Regions from separate parts of the Psychrobacillus sp. FSL K6-1415 genome, predicted to be linked through region 2. Evidence: riboswitches for the same ligand, from Rfam matches in the RefSeq annotation. Region 2 holds a riboswitch; each other region holds the start of a gene.

Region 1 (6,837 bases), 3.0 Mb from region 2:
GGATGTCAGGAGCAAGTAAAAATGGTCAAAACGTTCCGTTCATTGCTAATATGCCAACAGAAGAAGTATATACTGCACCACTTAAAACAGGAGTAAATGGCTATGTGAAAAATACAAAGCCTTTCGTCTATCAGGGAAATGTAATAGATGATTTTACTCTAACTTTTGAAAATGGAAAGATTACTTCTATAAAAGCTGCAACTGGTGAGAAGCTATTACAAGAGCTTATTGGAACAGATGATGGAGCGAAGTATTTAGGAGAAATAGCTTTAGTGCCACATAAATCACCTATTTCCGCTTCAAATGTATTATTCTTTAATACATTATTTGATGAAAATGCCTCTAACCATTTTGCTATAGGGGAAGCATATCCTACATGTGTTGAGGGTGCTCGTGGTTTAACTCAAAGTGAATTAGAACAAATAGGTATTAACACATCCATTGTACATGAAGACTTTATGATAGGTAGCGGGGACATGGACATTATGGGAGAACTAGCAGATGGAACAATGGAGCCTATATTCATAAAAGGTGCATGGGCTTTTTAAGGAGTTGGTCAGCTTGAAAAAATGGGTCTGTACTTTAATTATTCTAGTTGTTTCATTTGGAACTATCACAGTAGATGCCAAGGGCTCCGAAGTTTATATTGCGATTGGAGATTCCCTAGCAGCAGGACAAACACCGAATCGAGCTATAGATACCGGCTATACAGATTTAATAGCACAGAAGCTAACTAGGACTGGTCAACTTGCATTTTATTCAAAAGCGTTGGCATTCCCAGGTTATACAACTGCAGATGTGCTTACTAAGGTTCAAACGGACGAAGCAAAGGAAACGTTGAAAAACGCTACATTAGTCACAATATCAGCGGGAGCCAATGACTTACTGCAAATGGTGCAAGTGAATTCATCAAGTGGTTCTATTGCTTATCAGCAACTCCATGCTGATTTTGCATTAAATAATGTTCGAAAAAATATAGGGCAGATTATTAAAGAGGTACAGGCAATCGCGCCAAAAGCCAAAATTTATGTAATGGGTTATTATTTTGCCTATCCTCATGTGAGAGCATCTCAAAAGGAAGGTATAAAAAAAGAGCTAGACCGATTGCATACAATTTTAAAAAAAGAGTCTGAGGTCAATGGTGCGACATATGTGTCTGTGGAAGAACCATTCGGTGTAAATGCTACTAAGTTATTACCAAATCCCGCAGACGTCCATCCAACGATGGAAGGATACCGTATAATGGCAAATGCATTCTTTTCGCAATACAACAATGGATTAGTAGTTACACATAACGAGTTGCCAACACCTAATCCGCTTACTTTTGAACAAATTTTGAATGCATCTAGAGAACAAGAGAAATCTCCTGTTTCAAGATCAGTAGAAATGGACCAATACTATTCTTTATCAGAAATGAAGCCATTAATTTAGCATTTTGAATGACTTATGGTATTTGGACCTTACCCAATGTTTTGAATAAGTTGATGAATGTTGTGCAAACCTAAAAAAGCTGTCCTCCAAATCAAAAGAGGACAGCTTTTTAACGTACATTTTTTTTAGATTTTATGACTTTACGTATAATAGGATAAACAATTGGTGCCAATTTAATTGCTGTTTTGACTAGGTTTTTTACTTTCATCGGTATCGCTCCTTGGCTTTCGATATTAATAGTTATGTACCCTCAAACTCCAATACATAAACTCTCTCTTTATCGTAAAACTTTAATGCCCTGGACTATATTCCAAATCATTACTATTACATATACGAGCATGTAAATCGCGATAAGTATTAAAGGTCCGGCAGCCATCCATAGGGAAGGCTGTTCATTAAATCCCGATGCAATGGGGGTGAAGCTTGTAAAAACACTAATGAATAAAATTATTAACAATATTACAGGTATAATGTGGGAAATTAATGATTTTTTCGCATGATATTTTACATTAGAATCTTGTGATATAAAATAAACGATAATAGGCAATAAAAAAGGAGCAAACAATACACTAAAATAAGAAAGTGCTGATAAAATTTTAGGGTTATCCAGTCTATTCAACCTCCTTTCCTCAATTTTTAACAAAATACTCAGCTATATGTTTCATTTCTTAAATAAGGAAACTAAAATATTCTTGTAATTTTCCAGAGAGGAAATAGATACATATTCTTTTACACCATGCCAATCCCCTCCACTTGGTCCAAACTCAATTGCACCTGCTCCAGCTTCCGCGTAGAAGCGAGCATCGGCAGCTCCATGCTGCCCAAATAATACAGCAGGTTTTCCGATGAACTGTGAAGTAACATGTGCAATACGTTCGATAAAAGGATTAATGGCTTCCGTTGTTACTGCAGGTGCAGTCGCTTGAATCTTAAATTCACTTTTAGGGAATTTCTCTGCCAACTTTTTAATCTCTGAAGTAATACTCTGCATATTCTGGCCAGGAACAAAGCGAAGATCATAGCTTATTATACATTCATCGGGAACAACGTTATAGCGATCACCTGCTTGTATTTTCGCCAAGTTTAAGGAAGGATAATCATAGAACTCATTGCTTGCAGTTAAAAAAGAGAGAGTGCGTAGCTGTTGGTCAAACAGAAAAGCTTGCTCAATTGCATTTTTTCCTTCCCATGGACGGCTACCATGACTAGGTTTACCTTTCAGTATTACATCAAACTGAATAATTCCTTTTGCCTGTAAACCAATTTGGAGGTGGGTAGGCTCGCCGCATATAACAAAGTCACCAGTATATCCTTGATCAACTAAAAACTTGGTAGTTTTACCGTCGGTTTCCTCATCCGTTACAATATGAAGCTGAATTTTTTTAGTAAGACTTTTAGATTCTTTAGAAAGCTCGTAAAAAGCTTGCATCATCGCAGCAACTCCTGCTTTCATATCAGCAGTTCCTCGACCATATAAAAGATCACCTTCTATAAATGGCTCGAATTGCTCTGGGTTACCTGGAACAACATCTACATGCCCATTCCAAATCATACATTCATCACCAATTCCTATTTCTGCTACTAGCATCAACTTTCCCTCATGCTGTAAGACAGTTGTATGAATCCCACGTTCTTCTAGCCAACTTTCACAGAATAATAAAGCATTATTTGCACTTTCGATTGTGTCACTTTTGATACGTACCAGATCTTTTAGTAATGTAAGCATGTGAACATCCCCTTTTTCATATATTTATTTCATTAGTATAACAAATGAAACAAATAAGGTTGCATTAGGCATTTTATTCAGATACAATGAATTCGAACTAAATAATTCAAACCACAAGGGGCGCCACAATAGTGGCTGAGATAGTACCCTTTGAACCTGTAAGTTAGTGCTTGCGTAGGGATGTGGATGGAAACTGACAATCGCGCGATGTCTGGGTCTATCCCGGGGGTCGTTTTTTTGTGGTCAAAAAAAGGGGATTGTCATGAAAAATCAACGTGTATTAATATTAATGGAAATCGCTATTTTTGCGGCGTTAGGATATGTTTTAGATATGATTGGCTTTGGAATGCCACAGGGCGGCTCCGTAACATTCGTTCTTGTACCTGTTATTTTAATGGCCTTTCGTCGTGGTATAGTTGCAGGTCTTGCTACTGGATTTTTAATAGGTGTGCTACAAGTGGTAACAGGGCGATTTTATGCAGCGCCATTATCATTTGAAATAGTTATTGCACAGGTTGCAATTGATTATTTCATCGCCTTTATGGTTGCAGGGTTCGCTGGGTTTTTAAGACCTGCATTTTTACAGGCATTTGAACAAAAAGATAAAGTGAAAATGATTACAGCGGTTGTCTTAGGAGCATTAATAGCTGCTTTTCTTCGTTATTTAGCACATGTGACTTCAGGTATTCTATTCTTTGGTGAATTTGCTGGCGATCAAAACGTCATTTTGTATTCATTAATCTATAATTCTACTTATATGATTCCTGTATTTTTAATTGCTGCTTTCATTTGTTCCATTTTATTTGTTAAAGCTCCGCGCCTTGCACTGCCGAATTCTCACTAAATATGATATGATTAGAGTACATTTAGTGAAGAAGGGATCTTGTTAAGATGATTGTACAAACTGACGAAGAGTTAGTGGCATTAAAAAAAATAGGGCGTATTGTTGCAGAAGTAAGAGATGTGATGAGGGCTGCAACTAAACCTGGTATTACAACGAAAGAACTGGATGAGATTGGCGGAAAGTTATTTACAGAGCATGGTGCGATTTCTGGACCAATGGGTGAATATGATTTTCCAGGATATACTTGTATCTCCGTCAACGAAGAAGTTGCTCATGGTATCCCGGGTTCTCGCGTAATTCAAGAAGGCGATATTGTGAATATTGATGTGTCTGGATCTTGTGATGGATATTTTGCAGATACAGGTATTTCTTTTGTTGTTGGTGAGGGATATGAAGAAAAAGAAAAATTATGTGCAGTGGCAGAGAGTGCATTTGAACGGGCTATGTTGAAGGTGAAAGCAGGCTCTCGTTTAAACCAAATCGGAAAAGCGGTTGCTAGAGAAGCTAAAGATAATGGCTTGCATGTTATTATGAACCTAACTGGGCATGGTATTGGAAAATCGTTACATGAAGCTCCACAACATGTCTTGAATTATTATGATGCATGGGATCCTACGATATTAAAAGAAGGAATGGTTTTAGCAGTAGAGCCGTTTATTTCTGCAAAGGCAGAGCATATTGTAGAATCTGGTGATGGTTGGACATTTGTAACTCCCGATAAATCGTTAGTAGCACAGATTGAGCATACAATTGTTGTAACAAAAGGTGCTCCTATATTATTAACTAAATTAGACTAAAACAAAAAGCCTTCGAAATTTACTTTTTCGAAGGCTTTTTTTAAATTAAGAATATGGATTAACATACTGCGGATTTCCGTGGGTGTTGAAGTTTTAGGAGAGTGGCGGACAGGCAATACGTCATAATATTAACAAAAAAAGGGATGCTTAGTTGTGAGGTCTGTCACAACCAAGCATCCCTAAAAAGTTTTAACTTTAAAGGGGTCTTGTGCTTTTCTTAAAGAATATAATCCCCACGATTAGGACGCAGCTTAGAAAAATGGATGCTGCGGTTAGGAGTAGTTCGCTAAAGTTGTGGTGAATTGCTACTCCAATGAAAGTCCAGATAAAAACAATTGGCATAAGACGGTCTAAATAATGATAACGAAAATGAAGAGCTATAGCTGTCGCAATGGTTAAGAAAATAACTCCCCAAAGTGATTTTGTCATACCAAATCCATCAAATTCATAAAACGTTAGGAGATAAGATAGGTTTGTGAAGAAACTGATAAATGTCCAACCTAAAAGGAAGGAAATTGGCAATCGATTTTTTCGGCTTAAATCATCTAAAGGATAGGTTAGATACAATTTAAACAAGCAGCTTAGTAAGACTGTGAGAAAACCAAAAGCGTATCCAAACAGTTCGTAATGCCAGCTTAATATACACAAAATATATAACACAGAGGCTATTCCGTATAATAGAATACGCTTCGTAGGAATAGGACGAGAAGATTTATAATCCTTCATATTGTTCCAAATCCACCAAGCTAATAATATAAAAATAACAATCCATATGTAAAACACATAATTTGCTGGAGTAAAAAATACGGGAAGTCTGTTGAATATCTCGCCACTAGTTTGACCATTTATGGGTAGTAAAATAGATAATAGTTTAACAATTACAGTAGATATAAAAAATAACATTAAAAGGATTATTTTAAACATTCAGCTGCCTCCTTCTATTTAATAAGTATACCTTTGATATATAGCAACAACAAATTAGAATTATGAATGTTATGTGACGAAAATCAAACAATCTGTATTAGAAAAACATGATATACTAGAATTCTAAAATAATTGTCAATATAGGAGGAATATTTAGATGATTGAACAAACTTATCCGGTTGTCTGGGATCTCGATCGCTTTTTTGAAGGGGGAAGTAACTCACCATCTCTAAGAAGCCATTTGGATAAAGTAAAAGAAAAGCTAAGCAGCTTTGAAACTAAACTAAAAGACTTTGATTCACCAACATCTATTGCCGATGTCTCAAATATCGAGAAAATGGTTAATGAGCTAAAAGATATAGCAACTAATTTATCAGAAGGTGGAGCAGTAATTGGGTGTTTTTTAGCACAGGATACAACGGATAAGCAGGCGGCATTGTTACAGGGCGAGGTAGGGTCGCTATACGCTAAGTTCTCTTCTCAAATGCTAACCATTCAACAAGTGCTAAGTAAAACGAAGGAAACTGTGTGGGAGGAACTGCTTCAAACGACAGAACTTTCTCCTTTTGCATTTGTGTTAAATGAATGGAGAGATGAAGCAAAGCGAATGCTCTCTGAAAAAGAGGAAGACATGATTACGACACTAGGAGTGGATGGCTATCATTCATGGGGTCAACTTTATGATTTACTAGTCGGTGATATTCGCATTAAACTTACTATAGATGGTGTACAAAAAGAAATGTCGGTTGGTCAAGCAAATAATCTTAGTTCCCACGAGGATGCAATGATTCGTAAAGAGTCATTTGAAGCGTTAGAAGCTGCTTGGACAGATAAAGAGGAGTTCTTTGCGAAAACACTAAATCATATTGCAGGCTTCCGTCTTGCAATTTACGAAAAAAGAGGATGGGATTCAGTTTTAGAGGAGCCTCTTCATATTAATCGCATGAAAGAAGAAACACTAAATGCAATGTGGGGTGCTATCTCGAAAAATAAAGCTCCATTCGTAGAATACTTAAATAAAAAATCGGCAATGCTAGGCGAAAAACAAATGCATTGGTATGACTTAGATGCACCAGTTAGTACTTCTACAGAGAAAATGGATTATCAACAAGGTG
Region 2 (6,837 bases):
GAACTATTTCCACCACCAAAACTAACTTCATCTAACACATTTTGTGTGAGAAATAAAAACTCAGGAGATTGAGGGACATATCCTAAATTTAAAGGTACTACAGTCCCTGTAGAAGGAATTAGCTGACATAATGCTTTCAACAAAGTAGATTTTCCGCTACCATTTGGTCCGGCAAGTACAGTTACTTCTCCATGATTTAATGTGAAAGTAGTTTCTTTCAAAAAAGGCATTGCCTGTACTTTACTAACGACTAGCGAATTATTTTCTTGTGTACTGCTTACTCGTTTTTCTAATTTAGAAGTTACTTTGCCATTATGCAAGGGAATATTTCTTTCGAAAAAGTCCCCCCATAAATCCAATCGATGCTCAATAGCTATAATTGTCATCGTTCTTTTTTGTTGTAAATTATCTAACCACTCCACATACTTTTTGGCTGTGAAAGGGTCTAAATGGGAGAGTGGTTCATCTAGTAACAGAATTTCTGGCTCCATTATAAGTGCACATGCAGTGGCAATACGTTGCTTTTGACCACCAGAAAGTTTTTGTATGATTGCATGGCGAAACTCAGTTAAATCGGTTAGAGTCAGTACGTCAGAAATTCTTTTCTCCATTTCATCGCGTTTAGTATGCAAATTTTCAAGTGTAAAAGCAAGTTCTTCTTCAACTGTTTGCATGCAAAATTGTGCATCAGGGTCTTGAAAGACTGTCGCTATGCGATGGTTTATTTCCCCGGGAATAAAGGAAAGGCTATCTTTCCCAAAAAGTTTTATTGAACCAGACAAAATACCATCGCAATTATCCGGATACAATCGATTGCATAAATACAGTAAAGTCGTTTTCCCACATCCACTTGGACCAGTGATGACTATACGTTCCCCTCGCAAAACAGTAAACGAAAGACCCTCCAGTATCCATTTTTCCTCGTCAGGATAACGAAAACTTACTTTTTCAAATTCGATAACTTCATGCACGAACTTCACCTTTTTTCGATCGAGAAATGGCATATCCACGAAGAGAACCAGTTGCTAGTAGACCATCTGCTACTGCTTTTCCACCGACACCGGCAAGCAAAGCACCACTTACTATACGAATTCCAAGCATTAATGCAACATAACCCGTGCTGAACACTGTAAATCCACCTAGAAAGTATCCATAAGCAAAACTAAAGATTGACGATCCAACACCAGCAAGCATTAGAACCCATAAATCAAAGCGTTTATATCGTGTAGCAGCGAAAACTGCTTCAGCACCTAGGCCTTGGATAACTCCTGAAAGTATTAAGCGGGGTCCTACAGCATTACCTAATAATACTTCAATCGCAGCAGCAATCGTCTCGGAAACGACTGCTGCACCAGGTTTGCGGATAATATACATACAAATAATTGATACTATAAACCAAATTCCGAAAATCCATTCATACGCAATTGGACCGATGAACCCAGCCCAAATATTGCCGACATGCAAGAACAATAGATAAACAATACCAAAGACAACCGCGAACAAGGACATTAGTACAATCTCTTTTAACTTCCATGATTTCAGCATATCAGCGACCTCCGTGAGAAGGGCTATTAAGACTCATAGAAACTGTCATGACCAAATGCTTATGTTTTTCTGAGCGTGCATTCGTGAATGCTTCTTCATAAAATGCAAACACATCGTGTATATCACCATGAATACCACTTGCATAGTGCATCGATTCATTGAATACACCTTGTTCTTTAGCACGATCTACTTCACGATAAATAACGTCCATGTAATTGGGATTATTCATCGGATATAGCGCAAATTGAGAGGAAACATATTGTTTTGTAATATCTGTGTTGGCGATTATATCACCCTTATCTAGATAGGCATCTCCAGAAGAGTCACCTGGGCAACCAGCAGAGAAAGTGCCAGATAAAGCAACATGTACACCTGTTTTAGCTGCATGTAAAGTTAGAGCTTTTGCTACATTAAACACGTGCACTTGTTTCCCGCGAATGACTGTCGACACATCATCCGTATGCATCCACACATTCGACGTATCCGTCTCCTTCAAAGCTTCTTTAATTACCTTAATAAAATCATTGTTCATCGGATGTAACGAAAAACGAAATCCGATGATTGGGCTTAATCCACATTCCATTTGTAAAACCTCCTAAATTTTTTCATAAAAAAAGGCCACATCCGTGAAGATGCAGTCACTAATCCAATACAAAAATATTAGGAAAGTCACCGCACTTCCTCACGCAGGTATTATCCTGATCGAGTAATAAGGGATCGGAGCTAAAAAGCTCTCATCACAGCCAAAGTGGGCACCCCTAGTGCAGAAAACGGTATGTAGTTTTTTAAAAGACTAGAAAATATGTGCTGTTACGCATATCTATCTAGTTCAGCACCTAAATCGCTTGAGACACTTCAGAATTTCACCAAGCCATAAGGACGTCTTTACGTGAATTTCTATCCAGAGCCTGCTTCTGCGCAAAGCTTATCGCAAAAGAACATTGTTGAAGCTAACATAGGTGCTCGCACTTTTCTTATGTGCCCAAAGTATAACGTAGCTATTAAAAGATGTAAATATGTTTGCAAAATTTCGTACTTTCGTCCATGATTTGGTTAATACAACAAAGGGGGAAGAAGTTATGGACAATATATACATTACACGTAAACTACCTGAAGAAATCGTCGAGCCTTTAAGGGCGAAATTTGATGTACATATGTGGCATAGCGAAAGTATTGCGATGACATATGAAGAAATAAAAATAAATGCTAAAGGTGCACATGCTTTATGGACGATGCTATCTGATAATATCGATCGTGCACTAATTGAAAGTCTGTCAAATTTAAAAGTAATCAGTAATTTTGCTGTTGGCTATAACAATATAGATGTGGAAGCTGCAAAAGAACACGGTATTATCGTAACTAATACGCCGGGTGTATTAACAGAGACAACAGCAGACTTAACATTTGCTTTATTGTTAGCGACGGCTCGAAGAATAACAGAAGTAGAACAAGAAATTCGTTCAGGTAATTGGACGTCCTGGTCGCCAATGCAATATACAGGCATGGATATTTTCGGTGCAACGCTTGGTATTGTTGGGATGGGTCGCATAGGAGAAGCAGTTGCAAGGCGTGCAAAAGGCTTTGACATGAATGTGTTATATCATAATCGTTCTAGAAAACTAGAAGCGGAAGAAACGTATGGTTTTACTTATGCTGAATTAGACGACTTACTAAAGCAATCTGATTTTGTTATATTGCTAACTCCACTAACTCCAGAAACAAAAGGACTTATAAGTGAACGTGAACTCAATCTGATGAAGAATACTGCAACAATTATTAATGTCGCACGAGGTGGCATTGTAGATGAACAAGCTCTATTTAACGCATTAACTTCTAAAAAAATATGGGCTGCTGGGCTTGATGTATTTGAACAAGAACCTGTGCCGTTAGATCATCCTTTGTTGACATTACCTAACGTAACTGTATTGCCTCATATTGGCAGTGCTAGTATTCGAACTCGTCAAGCAATGATGGAATTGAACGCAAAAGATATAGAAGCAGTGTTAGAAAACAGAGAGCCTCAGAATAGAATTGTATAATACTTAAGCGGTGGTCCTATAATTTAGTGACCACTTTTTTTATTAATTTATCAAACCAATTATCTCTCATTTATAGAAATTACATTTAATATCCCTTCCTAAAAGTAGAAAATTCAATAAACCCCAGATTGATTCATAATACCTACAAAAAATATCTTAAATTACACAATAAATACCATAACTCTATAACTAATAGTCTGTAAATCCGATTCTTATTATTCGAAATTATTGAATAATATACCGTTTTTAACCATATCTTATTTGCTTCACTTCATAAACTCTAGTAACATGGGAACTCATAAAATAGACGTACCAGAATTTTGGAAATTTGGGAGCATAGTTCTATAATAATATTCAAAATTCAAATGATTAAACTTGAGAAAAAAGGGTATGTATTGGAGGGTAGGACTATGTGTCTATTTTAATAAATAGAGAAAAGGGGAAAAATAATGAGGAAAATTATGTTGTTTATTTCTTTGTGTGCATTTTTAGTACTTGGTGCATGTAGTAGTGAATCTAGCACAGACAGTATTGAAGTGATTAAATTTGCAGATGCCGGTTGGGATAGTATACGTGTTCACAATAGTATAGCCCAATTAATCGTCGAAGAAGGTTATGGCTATGAAACCGAGGTTACAAGTGGAACTACCGCAGCTACGTTGCAATCACTTGAACAAGGGGACATCAATGTTTATATGGAGATATGGACAGATAATACAAAGGAGATTTATGAAAAAGCAATTGATAGTGGAAACATTGTGAAGTTAGCAACTAATTTCAATGATAATACGCAAGGACTATATGTTCCAACTTACGTGATAAAAGGGGATAAAGAAAGAGGGATTGAAGCAGTTGCACCTGATTTGAAAACTGTCCAAGACCTAGAGAAATATCCAGATATTTTCCAAGACCCTGAAGACAACACCAAAGGTAGAATAATTGGTGCGCCTTCTAGCTGGGCTGTAAGTGAACACTTGGAGACGAAACTTGAAACATATGGCCTTGACGCGAACTACAATTACTTAGCACCTGGATCTGACTCTGCAATAGTAGCAGATTTAGCGGGAGCATATAAAAAGGGTGAACCATGGGTAGGGTATTACTGGTCGCCAACATGGGTAACAGCTAGTTATGACTTAACATTACTTGAGGATACTCCTTATGATGCAGCGACTTGGGAAGAATCTAAAGGAACTGAATTTCCTCCGAATGATGTTGTAATCGCAGTACACAAAGATTTTCCAACGCAAGCAAAAGACGTAACTGATTTCTTAAGCAAATATGAAACTAGTAATGCTCTAACAGAAGAAGCATTAAAATATATGAATGAAAACGAAGTAGAAGCAGATGAAGCCGCACAGTGGTGGATGAATGAGCATGAAGATATTTGGACTACTTGGGTGTCTGAAGAAGTTGCAGAAAAAGTGAAAGCAGCTTTGAAGTAATGGTTCATGATCATAGTAATTTAACCATAAAAAGTGAGGTGTATGCGACTGTTCTTTTTGATACAGTCCAAAATGTATGACAGAATTTCCTGAAGTAAGAATTCCAATTGGAGATGTAGTAGAAAATTTCATTGACTTTTTAGCGATGAATTTTGAAGCATTCTTTGATTTTGTCTTTGTTATATCTTCTTCCATGATTAAGGGGCTAGAAGCAGGTCTTCTAGCAATCCCATGGTGGATTTTTATCATAATTATCTTTCTTTTAGGGTGGTACTTTACAAATTTATATGGAGGACTTCTTTTTGGCCTCTTTATATTCCTAATAGGTACATTCGATTTGTGGCCCGAAACAATGACCACTATATCCATTGTATTAATCTCAGTTATACTTTCTCTTGTAATTGGGATTCCATTAGGAGTTGGGACTGCATTTAGTAAAACAATGTCGACAATAATGAGACCTGTTTTGGATGCAATGCAAACAATGCCTAGCTTTGTCTATTTAATACCAGTAATATTCTTTTTCCCTCTAGGAAATGTTCCAGCGGTTATTGCTACTATTATTTATGCACTTCCACCAGTTATTCGATTGACTGAGCTAGGAATTCGTAATGTAGATAAAGAAGTAGTAGAATCTGCACAATCCTTTGGTTCTTCTACGTCCCAAATGTTAATGAAAGTACAATTGCCCCAAGCTTTGCCTACTATTATGGCTGGTGTAAACCAAACGACAATGATGGCACTATCGATGGCAGTTGTCGGATCCATGGTTGGTGCCCAAGGTCTTGGTGAACGTGTACTATACGCCATAAATCGAATTGATATTTCGCTAGGGTTTGAAGCAGGGATTAGTATTGTATTCCTAGCAATTATTATTGACCGAATTACAGGAGGAATTGCAAACCGCCTTCAGAAACATAGGAGGGATGGAGCATGACAGTAAAACTTAAGGTTGAAAATGTATCTAAAATCTTTGGACCAAGAACTAAAAAAGTCATCACTATGATTGAAAAGGGTGTTCCAAAGGATGAAATTCTAGCAAAAACGGGGCACACTGTAGGTGTCTATAATGCCTCCATGGAAATTATGGAGGGTGAGACCTTTGTCATCATGGGACTTTCGGGAAGCGGAAAGTCAACGTTAATTCGTTGCCTAAATTTGTTGAACAAACCAACCTATGGAGCTATTTATGTCGATGGAGAAAATATAGTCGGATATAATAAAAACCAATTAAAATATTTTCGTCAGAAAAAAATTGCCATGGTATTTCAACACTTTGGATTATTTAGCCATAGAACTGTATTGGAAAATATTGAATATGGCTTGGAAATACGAGGAATGTCAAAAACAGAACGTCGAGAAATTGCCCAAAAGCATTTAGAGACGGTTGGCCTAAAAGGATATGAAAATCAGTATCCTGATGAATTATCTGGTGGAATGCGCCAGCGAGTAGGAATTGCCAGAGCACTCGCTAATGATCCGGATATTTTACTGATGGATGAGCCATTTAGTGCGTTGGATCCTTTAATTCGACGCGAAATGCAATTAGAGCTGCTTGATATTCAAAATAAATTACAAAAGACAATTATCTTCATTACACATGATGTAAATGAAGCATTTAAAATTGGTGACCGTGTAGCGGTGATGAAGGATGGAAAAGTAGAACAAATTGGCACACCGGAAGAAATTTTGGAAAAACCGGCTAGCAACTACATTTCGGAATTTATTCGGGATATTGATCGCTCTAAAATTCTTCAGGCAGAGCATATCATGTCCAAACCATATGGCTTAGTCTCCTTAAAGGATGG
Region 3 (6,837 bases), 3.9 Mb from region 2:
ACTGTGCGAGCTTAACTACACTTCTGAAAAACCAGACGGCTCTGTAGATATTAACAAAGCTATCAATATAAATGAACAATTCCAGCTATCTATGCAGTTTTGGTCTTATCTTGTTAATAGTAAGCTAATAGATAATCCAAAAGACTTTATTATGCCATTGCCTCATATGAGTATGGTACAGGGAGAAGAAAATGTAGCGTTTTTAAAGAAACGTTTCGAAGCAATGTCACAAAATCCCCTGTTCCAAGGGATGGAATTTTCAGATGATCCAGCAAAACTTATGGAATGGATACCACTTATTATGGAAAATCGTCCAGTTAATGAGGCTATTGCAGCAACAAAAATAGACTCTGGAACGGATGTTAATTTTGGTGCTTTAACTCGTATGTTACTTGACCACTTAATGACTAAAGACGTTGAGATTAAATTTAATAGTAGTGTAGATAATGTTAAACGTACGAGTGATAACAAGTGGGAAATAAAAGTGAAAAATAACGCAGAAGGCAAAATCGAAAACCACACTGCGGACTTCGTCTTCGTCGGTGGTGGTGGTGGTAGTCTTCATCTACTACAAAAATCCGGTATTCCTGAAGGAAAACATATTGGAGGATTCCCGGTAAGCGGACTATTTTTAGTGTGTAACAAACCGGAAGTGGTAGAGCAGCATCATGCTAAAGTATACGGCAAAGCTAAGGTTGGTGCTCCACCAATGTCTGTACCACACTTAGATACTCGATTTATCGACAATAAAAAGTCGTTGCTATTCGGACCATTTGCTGGTTTCTCGCCAAAATTTTTAAAAACGGGTTCCATGTTTGATTTGGTAACTTCCGTAAAACCGGACAATGTTGTAACTATGTTGGCGGCAGGTGCCAAAGAGATGTCATTGACAAAATACTTAATCCAGCAAGTTATGTTATCGAAAGAAAAGCGTATTGAAGAGCTTCGAGAGTTTATACCGAATGCTAAACTGGAGGATTGGGATACAGTAGTAGCAGGCCAACGTGTACAAGTCATCAAAGATACAGAAGCCGGTGGTAAAGGAACTCTTCAATTTGGTACAGAGATTGTTACTGCCGCTGACGGTTCAATCGCAGCATTACTAGGTGCCTCTCCAGGTGCTTCTACAGCTGTTCATGCCATGCTTGAAATTCTTGGTAGATGCTTCCCACAACATATGCAAGAATGGGAGCCAAAAATTAAAGAGATGATTCCATCTTACGGAGTGTCATTAATGGACAACCCCGAGCTTTTGGACGAAATTCATACTTCAACCGCAGAAGCCCTTGGTCTAAGCAAAAAAGAGCAGGTCTATAGTTAATTCTTTAGATGTAGCATCAATGCTTATTTAGGAATTTTAGTAACATTTTTAACTAATGACAATGTTTCTATAATGAAGAGATTTAACAGGCTAAATTAAAAATAGAGAATTAAAGAATTGAGTAATAATGAATAGTATTAGAAATACAACATAGACCCTTTAATCTGTCCATAGATAGATTAAAGGGTCTTTTTTTATTTATATAGAAATTGTATGCCTTTTACTCATTTTCTTTCTATCTTAGAACATGGTCGAAGGTCCACAGAATTTAGTTATAGTCAGTAGTTCAGAAAGGTCCATGATTTTACGAACTTAGTCATTTCCCTAACAAAACGCTTTCTTGTAAAAGCTTCTCTTTTTTGATCGCTAGGACCATAAGGGCAAGAATGAGGTCGAAGTGGTTGTAAATAACTTGTTAATATAAGGTACAACAATAGTTAGGAGGAGCAAATGTGACTAAAATACAAGAATTTAATGACCTTCATACATCCGAAGAATTACTATTCTTAGGAAATGCTTGGGACTTATTATCGGCCTTAACACTCGAGAAAGTAGGGTTCAAAGCTATAGGAACGACGAGTTGGGGGATTGCTAATTCCCTTGGTTATATTGATGGTGAATTAATTGATTTTGATAGACATTTATCAATCATAAAAACTATTGCTGAGAATGTGAATATACCCGTTTCCGCGGATATTGAGGCAGGCTATAGTGAAAACGTGGAGATTGTTATTAATAACGTTTTGAAAACCGCAGATATTGGAGTTGTAGGTATCAATATTGAGGATTCACTAAAAAAGCAGAAAGGGTTAAGAGGAATATCTAAACACTGCAACCTATTAGAAAAAATAAGAATCGCTTTAGATACAAATGGTTTTAAAAACTTTTATATCAATGCTAGAACTGACACTTATTTTCAGAGGGAAAATCCTCTGTTGGAAACAATTGATCGAGCAAAATCCTATGTAGAAAGTGGAGCTAGTGGAATTTTTGTTCCCGGAATGAAATTAGAAGAAGATATAAGAGAAGTTGCATTGAAAATAAAAGCTCCACTTAATGTATTATCTTTACCGGGACTAACGAATTGTAACAAGCTTAAAGAGTTAGGAGTTAAACGATTTAGCTTTGGAAATGCATTATCCGATAAATATATTACTTTTTTAGAAAAGAATACAGAACAATTAATAGAATGTAAAGATACTGCGCATTTATATATTGACTAAACTGCGTAATGGGGTAAAAGTTGATAAAAGTTAAGAGTGAGGAACCAAAATTTGCAGAAAGAAAACATCTTATATAAATTAATAACGTTGAATTGGACAAGATAATCTATGAGGAGTTCATTTTTATACTTCTCAATAAATCTCAATGAGGAGGACAGTTATGCCAAATGTAGAAGTGAAATGTACTGTATCAAATTGTATTTTCCATGCAAAAGGAAATGTTTGTGGAGCAGAAAAAATCGAAATAGATATGGATTACCATGCAAAACACAATAATACAGAGTTTGCTTCTGAATTTGATTACCGCACTATTTCTGAGGAAGCAGGTCATTCTGCAGATACGTGCTGTAAAACATTCAAACCTGAAGAAGGCCGAAAGTAGTGTTATATAATTTAATAATACTAAAATGGGTGCGAACCAATTAGGTTAGAGATAGGCAATGCTGGTCTACACATTGAGGGTGAGGGACTAAAGAGAAATTTCTTTAGCCCCTTTTTAGATTATCGGAAAAGGTGTACTCTACAAATTTGGTAAACTCGTAAAAATTTTCTGGAATTTTTGAATAATTTTTTCTTTTATGCTATAGTGATTTTGACAAAAGAATATCGCTATCCACTAGGGGAGCCGTTTAACGGCTGAGACAAGCAGAGCTTGGACCCTTTGAACCTGATCTGGATCATACCAGCGGAGGGAAGTGGGCGAACGTATGCTTATTTTTATTTTCTTCTGCTTACTAATCGCCGCTTTCCTTTTCCGGAAAGCGGTGTTTTTATTTGCCAAAAAGGAGATGGAGAAAAATGACATTTTGCAAAGAAGTAAGGAATGAGTGCAATGATTTATGGGAAGCGAGTTTCCACCATCCGTTTGTGAAAGGGATAGAGAAAGGAACATTGCCACTTGATGTGTTCAAGTATTACGTCATGCAAGACGCCTATTATTTAACACATTTTGCAAAAGTTCAGGCAATCGGGGCGGTAAAAGCTACGGATTTGGAGACAACGAAAAGATTTGCATACCATTCCGAACAAACCTGCGCCGCAGAAATGGCTTTGCATGAATCGTTTATGGAATTGCTTAATGTAAAGGAAACGGACTGGGCTACGTTTGAGCCGTCTCCAACTGCATATTCATATGTTTCTCATATGTACCGATCAGCAGAAGGAGATCTTGCAGATGTGTTAGCTACAATTCTCCCATGCTACTGGCTTTATTATGAAATAGGTGAACGATTGAAAGAAGCAACTCCAAAACATCCCATTTATCAAAAATGGATTGCAACATATGGATCTGAATGGTTCAAGGAGCTTGTTAATGAACAGATTACCCGAATGGATCACCTCGCAGTGAATTTACCTGAAAAACGGCGACAGGAATTGAAAGATCGATTTCGCAGGAGCAGCTATTATGAATGGAATTTCTGGGAACAAGCATGGACGATGGAAACTTGGTCAGTAAATGTCTCGAGTAAGGCGGAGGTGTAACTATGCTTGCATCATTACGTACAAAACGGCCTATAGTCCATTGTATTACTAATCACGTCGTTTCAAATTTCCAAGCAAACGGGCTATTAGCACTCGGAGCTTCTCCAATTATGGGAGAAGCATACGAAGAGGTAGAGGAACTTGCCATGTTAGCTGATGCCTTGTCGCTTAATATAGGGACTTTAAATAAACTTACTTTAAGCAGTATGCTCTTAGCAGGGAAAACTGCAAACAGTAAGGGCATTCCAATCGTTTTGGATCCTGTGGGAGCAGGTGCAACCGCCTTCCGATTATCGGCTATCCGTCAGTTGATAGAAGATGTTAACATTACCGTCCTTCGTTGCAATGCCGGGGAACTGGCAGCAATTGCCGGTGTTGAATGGCAGGCAAAAGGCGTTGATGCTGGAGAGGGAAATGTAGATGTCGTCGAACTTGCAAAGCAGATGGCACGGAAATATAAGTTGATCGTTGCGGTAACTGGTGAAATTGATGTTGTAACTGACGGTGAAGACGTGGAGGAGATTCCTTATGGTACACCACTTATGTCGTTTGTGACTGGAATGGGATGTCTTTTAAGTGGCGTGGTGGCAGCGTTTTTGGCAACATCGCCAAGTCAACCTATGGTTGCTACTGTAGAGGCACTACGTTTTTATGCAATGTGCGGAGAAAAAGTAGCTCCACATTCACAAGCGCCGGGCAGCTTCCAGATTGCTTTTCTGGATGGATTGGCATCAAAGCCACAAGGAAATTATGATAATTGAATCCGTTTAGGGGAGGTTGCGATATGGGAAATATCAAACAAGTTTTGACTATTGCAGGATCTGATTCTGGAGGCGGAGCAGGAATTCAAGCAGATATCAAAACATTCCAGGAGCTTGGGGTTTATTCAACTTCAGTTATTACAGCAGTGACAGCTCAGAATACACTTGGCCTCACTGGTATTTATCCGATGGATAGAACCGCAGTAGAAAATCAGCTGAAGGCTATAGGCACAGATTTTCAGATTTCCGCATTAAAAACAGGAATGCTATTCAATGCGGACATTATTGAAGAAGCAGCCCGGGGAATAAAGAAGTACGGATGGCAGAACGTCATCGTCGATCCGGTCATGATTGCAAAAGGGGGAGCTTCTCTTTTACAGCAGGAAGCGGTAGATGCGTTGATGAATTGTTTGCTGCGGCTAGCCACAGTTGTAACGCCAAATATTCCAGAAGCTGAAGTCTTAAGTGGCTTGGAAATCCATGATTCTGTTTCCAGGTTAAGAGCGGCAAAGTGGATCTTAGCGACAGGAGCCGAGGCAGTGGTGATAAAAGGTGGACATGGTACAGACATAAACTTTACAGAGGATTTTTATCTGCACCGGAATGGCGACACTTTAACAATGCGCTCACCACGGATTCATACTAACCATACGCATGGAACTGGTTGCACTTTCTCAGCCGCATTGACAGCAGAATTGGCTAAAGGAAATCCGTTGCAGAAATCCTTATATACAGCAAAACAGTTTATACAGGCGGCTATTTCCCATCCTCTAAATATCGGTGCTGGACATGGACCTACGAATCATGCAGCATATCATAAATTCGGCACTAAGGAGGAGGTGCAGCTTGTTCAGTAAACCTGCTATTTATTTTATTATGGGCACTGCCAACGTCAAAGGAAAAGAGCCACTTGTGCTTCTTGAACAAGCACTTCTTGGAGGAATCAGTCTTTTCCAGTTGAGGGAAAAAGGGCCCTTTGCGTTAAAAGGAGATGCATTGAGAAGATTTGCTTTGGAATGCAAGAAGCTCTGTAATACTCATCGGGTGCCTTTCATCGTAAACGATGACGTCGAGCTAGCATGCATGATTGGAGCTGACGGGGTCCATGTTGGGCAGGAGGATCTTGACTGCGCGTCGGTCCGTTCTCGTATTGGAGAAGGGAAAATCATTGGTGTTTCGGTCCATTCTATGGAGGAAGCAAAAATCGCAGTTAAAGAGGGAGCTGATTACCTGGGAGTAGGTCCAGTTTACGAAACCCAATCGAAACATGATGCCAAGGCACCAGCTGGAGTTAATAGAATCATGGAGATTTCTCAGCTGTTCTCAGAAATCCCCGTTGTAGGTATTGGTGGGATTACACCAGATAACGCAAGAGCTGTTTGGAAAGCAGGAGCAGCGGGTGTTGCGGTGATTTCAGCTTTGGCAGAGGCTAAAGATATAGCGATGCAAATAAACAAATTCAAGGCTTCAAGCGAAAGGAGAAGGTAGTATGAAGTCCAAGCAGCTTGTACTTATGGCGATGTTTGTCGCCATAGCAGTTGCCGGTTCCGCTTTTGTGTACCTTCCCACTGGAATAGCACGCGCCTATCCAGTTCAGCATGCTATCAATGTTATGGCAGCGGTGCTTTTCGGCCCAGTGCCAGCGGTAATAATTGCTTTTCTGACTGGTGCTGTACGAGTACTAACAGGAACAGGGTCGCTATTAGCATTTCCTGGTGGGATGATCGGGGCATTTTTGGCAGGAATTCTTTACATTCATTCAGGAAGACTATGGCTTGCAGCCGCTGGAGAAATTATTGGTACCGGAATCATAGCGTCAGTAGTGGCGGTACCATATGCACGGATACTAATGGGAACAGAAGCGGCTTTCTTTTTCTTTATGCCGGCATTTCTGGTGTCGAGTATTAGCGGCTCCTTGCTAGGTGTCCTTTTAATGTATAAATTAAGGAAAATTAAAACGAATAATGTTCTGTATTAAAGCATTTCTTATTCATTATCAAGAACGTTCATTAGCATAGCCAATACAAAAAGGAAAATGCCTATAAAATGC

What was found. A riboswitch is a leader RNA that binds a small molecule or an ion and turns the genes downstream of it on or off. The one in region 2 is predicted to bind thiamine pyrophosphate.
Region 1: it holds a riboswitch for thiamine pyrophosphate, as region 2 does, so the genes downstream of both, thiT (energy-coupled thiamine transporter ThiT) here and MKY60_RS01425 (Ykof family thiamine-binding protein) in region 2, are expected to answer to the same signal.
Region 3: it holds a riboswitch for thiamine pyrophosphate, as region 2 does, so the genes downstream of both, tenA (thiaminase II) here and MKY60_RS01425 (Ykof family thiamine-binding protein) in region 2, are expected to answer to the same signal.

What each region holds. Positions count from the first base shown of each region.
Region 1 covers NZ_JBBOOQ010000001.1:3,298,075-3,304,911, reverse strand. The annotation lists gene MKY60_RS16030 (aminopeptidase) at 1-548, shown strand, start outside; gene MKY60_RS16025 (SGNH/GDSL hydrolase family protein) at 562-1,431, shown strand; gene MKY60_RS16015 (DUF4870 domain-containing protein) at 1,709-2,050, opposite strand; gene MKY60_RS16010 (M20 family metallopeptidase) at 2,093-3,157, opposite strand; TPP riboswitch at 3,264-3,355, shown strand; gene thiT (energy-coupled thiamine transporter ThiT) at 3,420-4,001, shown strand; gene map (type I methionyl aminopeptidase) at 4,049-4,798, shown strand; gene MKY60_RS15995 (tryptophan-rich sensory protein) at 4,994-5,722, opposite strand; gene MKY60_RS15990 (M3 family oligoendopeptidase) at 5,880-6,837, shown strand, end outside.
Region 2 covers NZ_JBBOOQ010000001.1:281,745-288,581, forward strand. The annotation lists gene MKY60_RS01415 (ABC transporter ATP-binding protein) at 1-971, opposite strand, end outside; gene MKY60_RS01420 (ECF transporter S component) at 964-1,545, opposite strand; gene MKY60_RS01425 (Ykof family thiamine-binding protein) at 1,547-2,128, opposite strand; TPP riboswitch at 2,208-2,315, opposite strand; gene MKY60_RS01430 (2-hydroxyacid dehydrogenase) at 2,625-3,584, shown strand; gene MKY60_RS01435 (ABC transporter substrate-binding protein) at 4,034-5,029, shown strand; gene MKY60_RS01440 (ABC transporter permease) at 5,106-5,966, shown strand; gene MKY60_RS01445 (quaternary amine ABC transporter ATP-binding protein) at 5,963-6,837, shown strand, end outside.
Region 3 covers NZ_JBBOOQ010000001.1:4,191,192-4,198,028, reverse strand. The annotation lists gene MKY60_RS20725 (malate:quinone oxidoreductase) at 1-1,321, shown strand, start outside; gene MKY60_RS20720 (isocitrate lyase/PEP mutase family protein) at 1,774-2,544, shown strand; gene MKY60_RS20715 (DUF1540 domain-containing protein) at 2,705-2,926, shown strand; TPP riboswitch at 3,153-3,255, shown strand; gene tenA (thiaminase II) at 3,343-4,026, shown strand; gene thiM (hydroxyethylthiazole kinase) at 4,029-4,787, shown strand; gene thiD (bifunctional hydroxymethylpyrimidine kinase/phosphomethylpyrimidine kinase) at 4,811-5,644, shown strand; gene thiE (thiamine phosphate synthase) at 5,592-6,275, shown strand; gene thiW (energy coupling factor transporter S component ThiW) at 6,277-6,765, shown strand.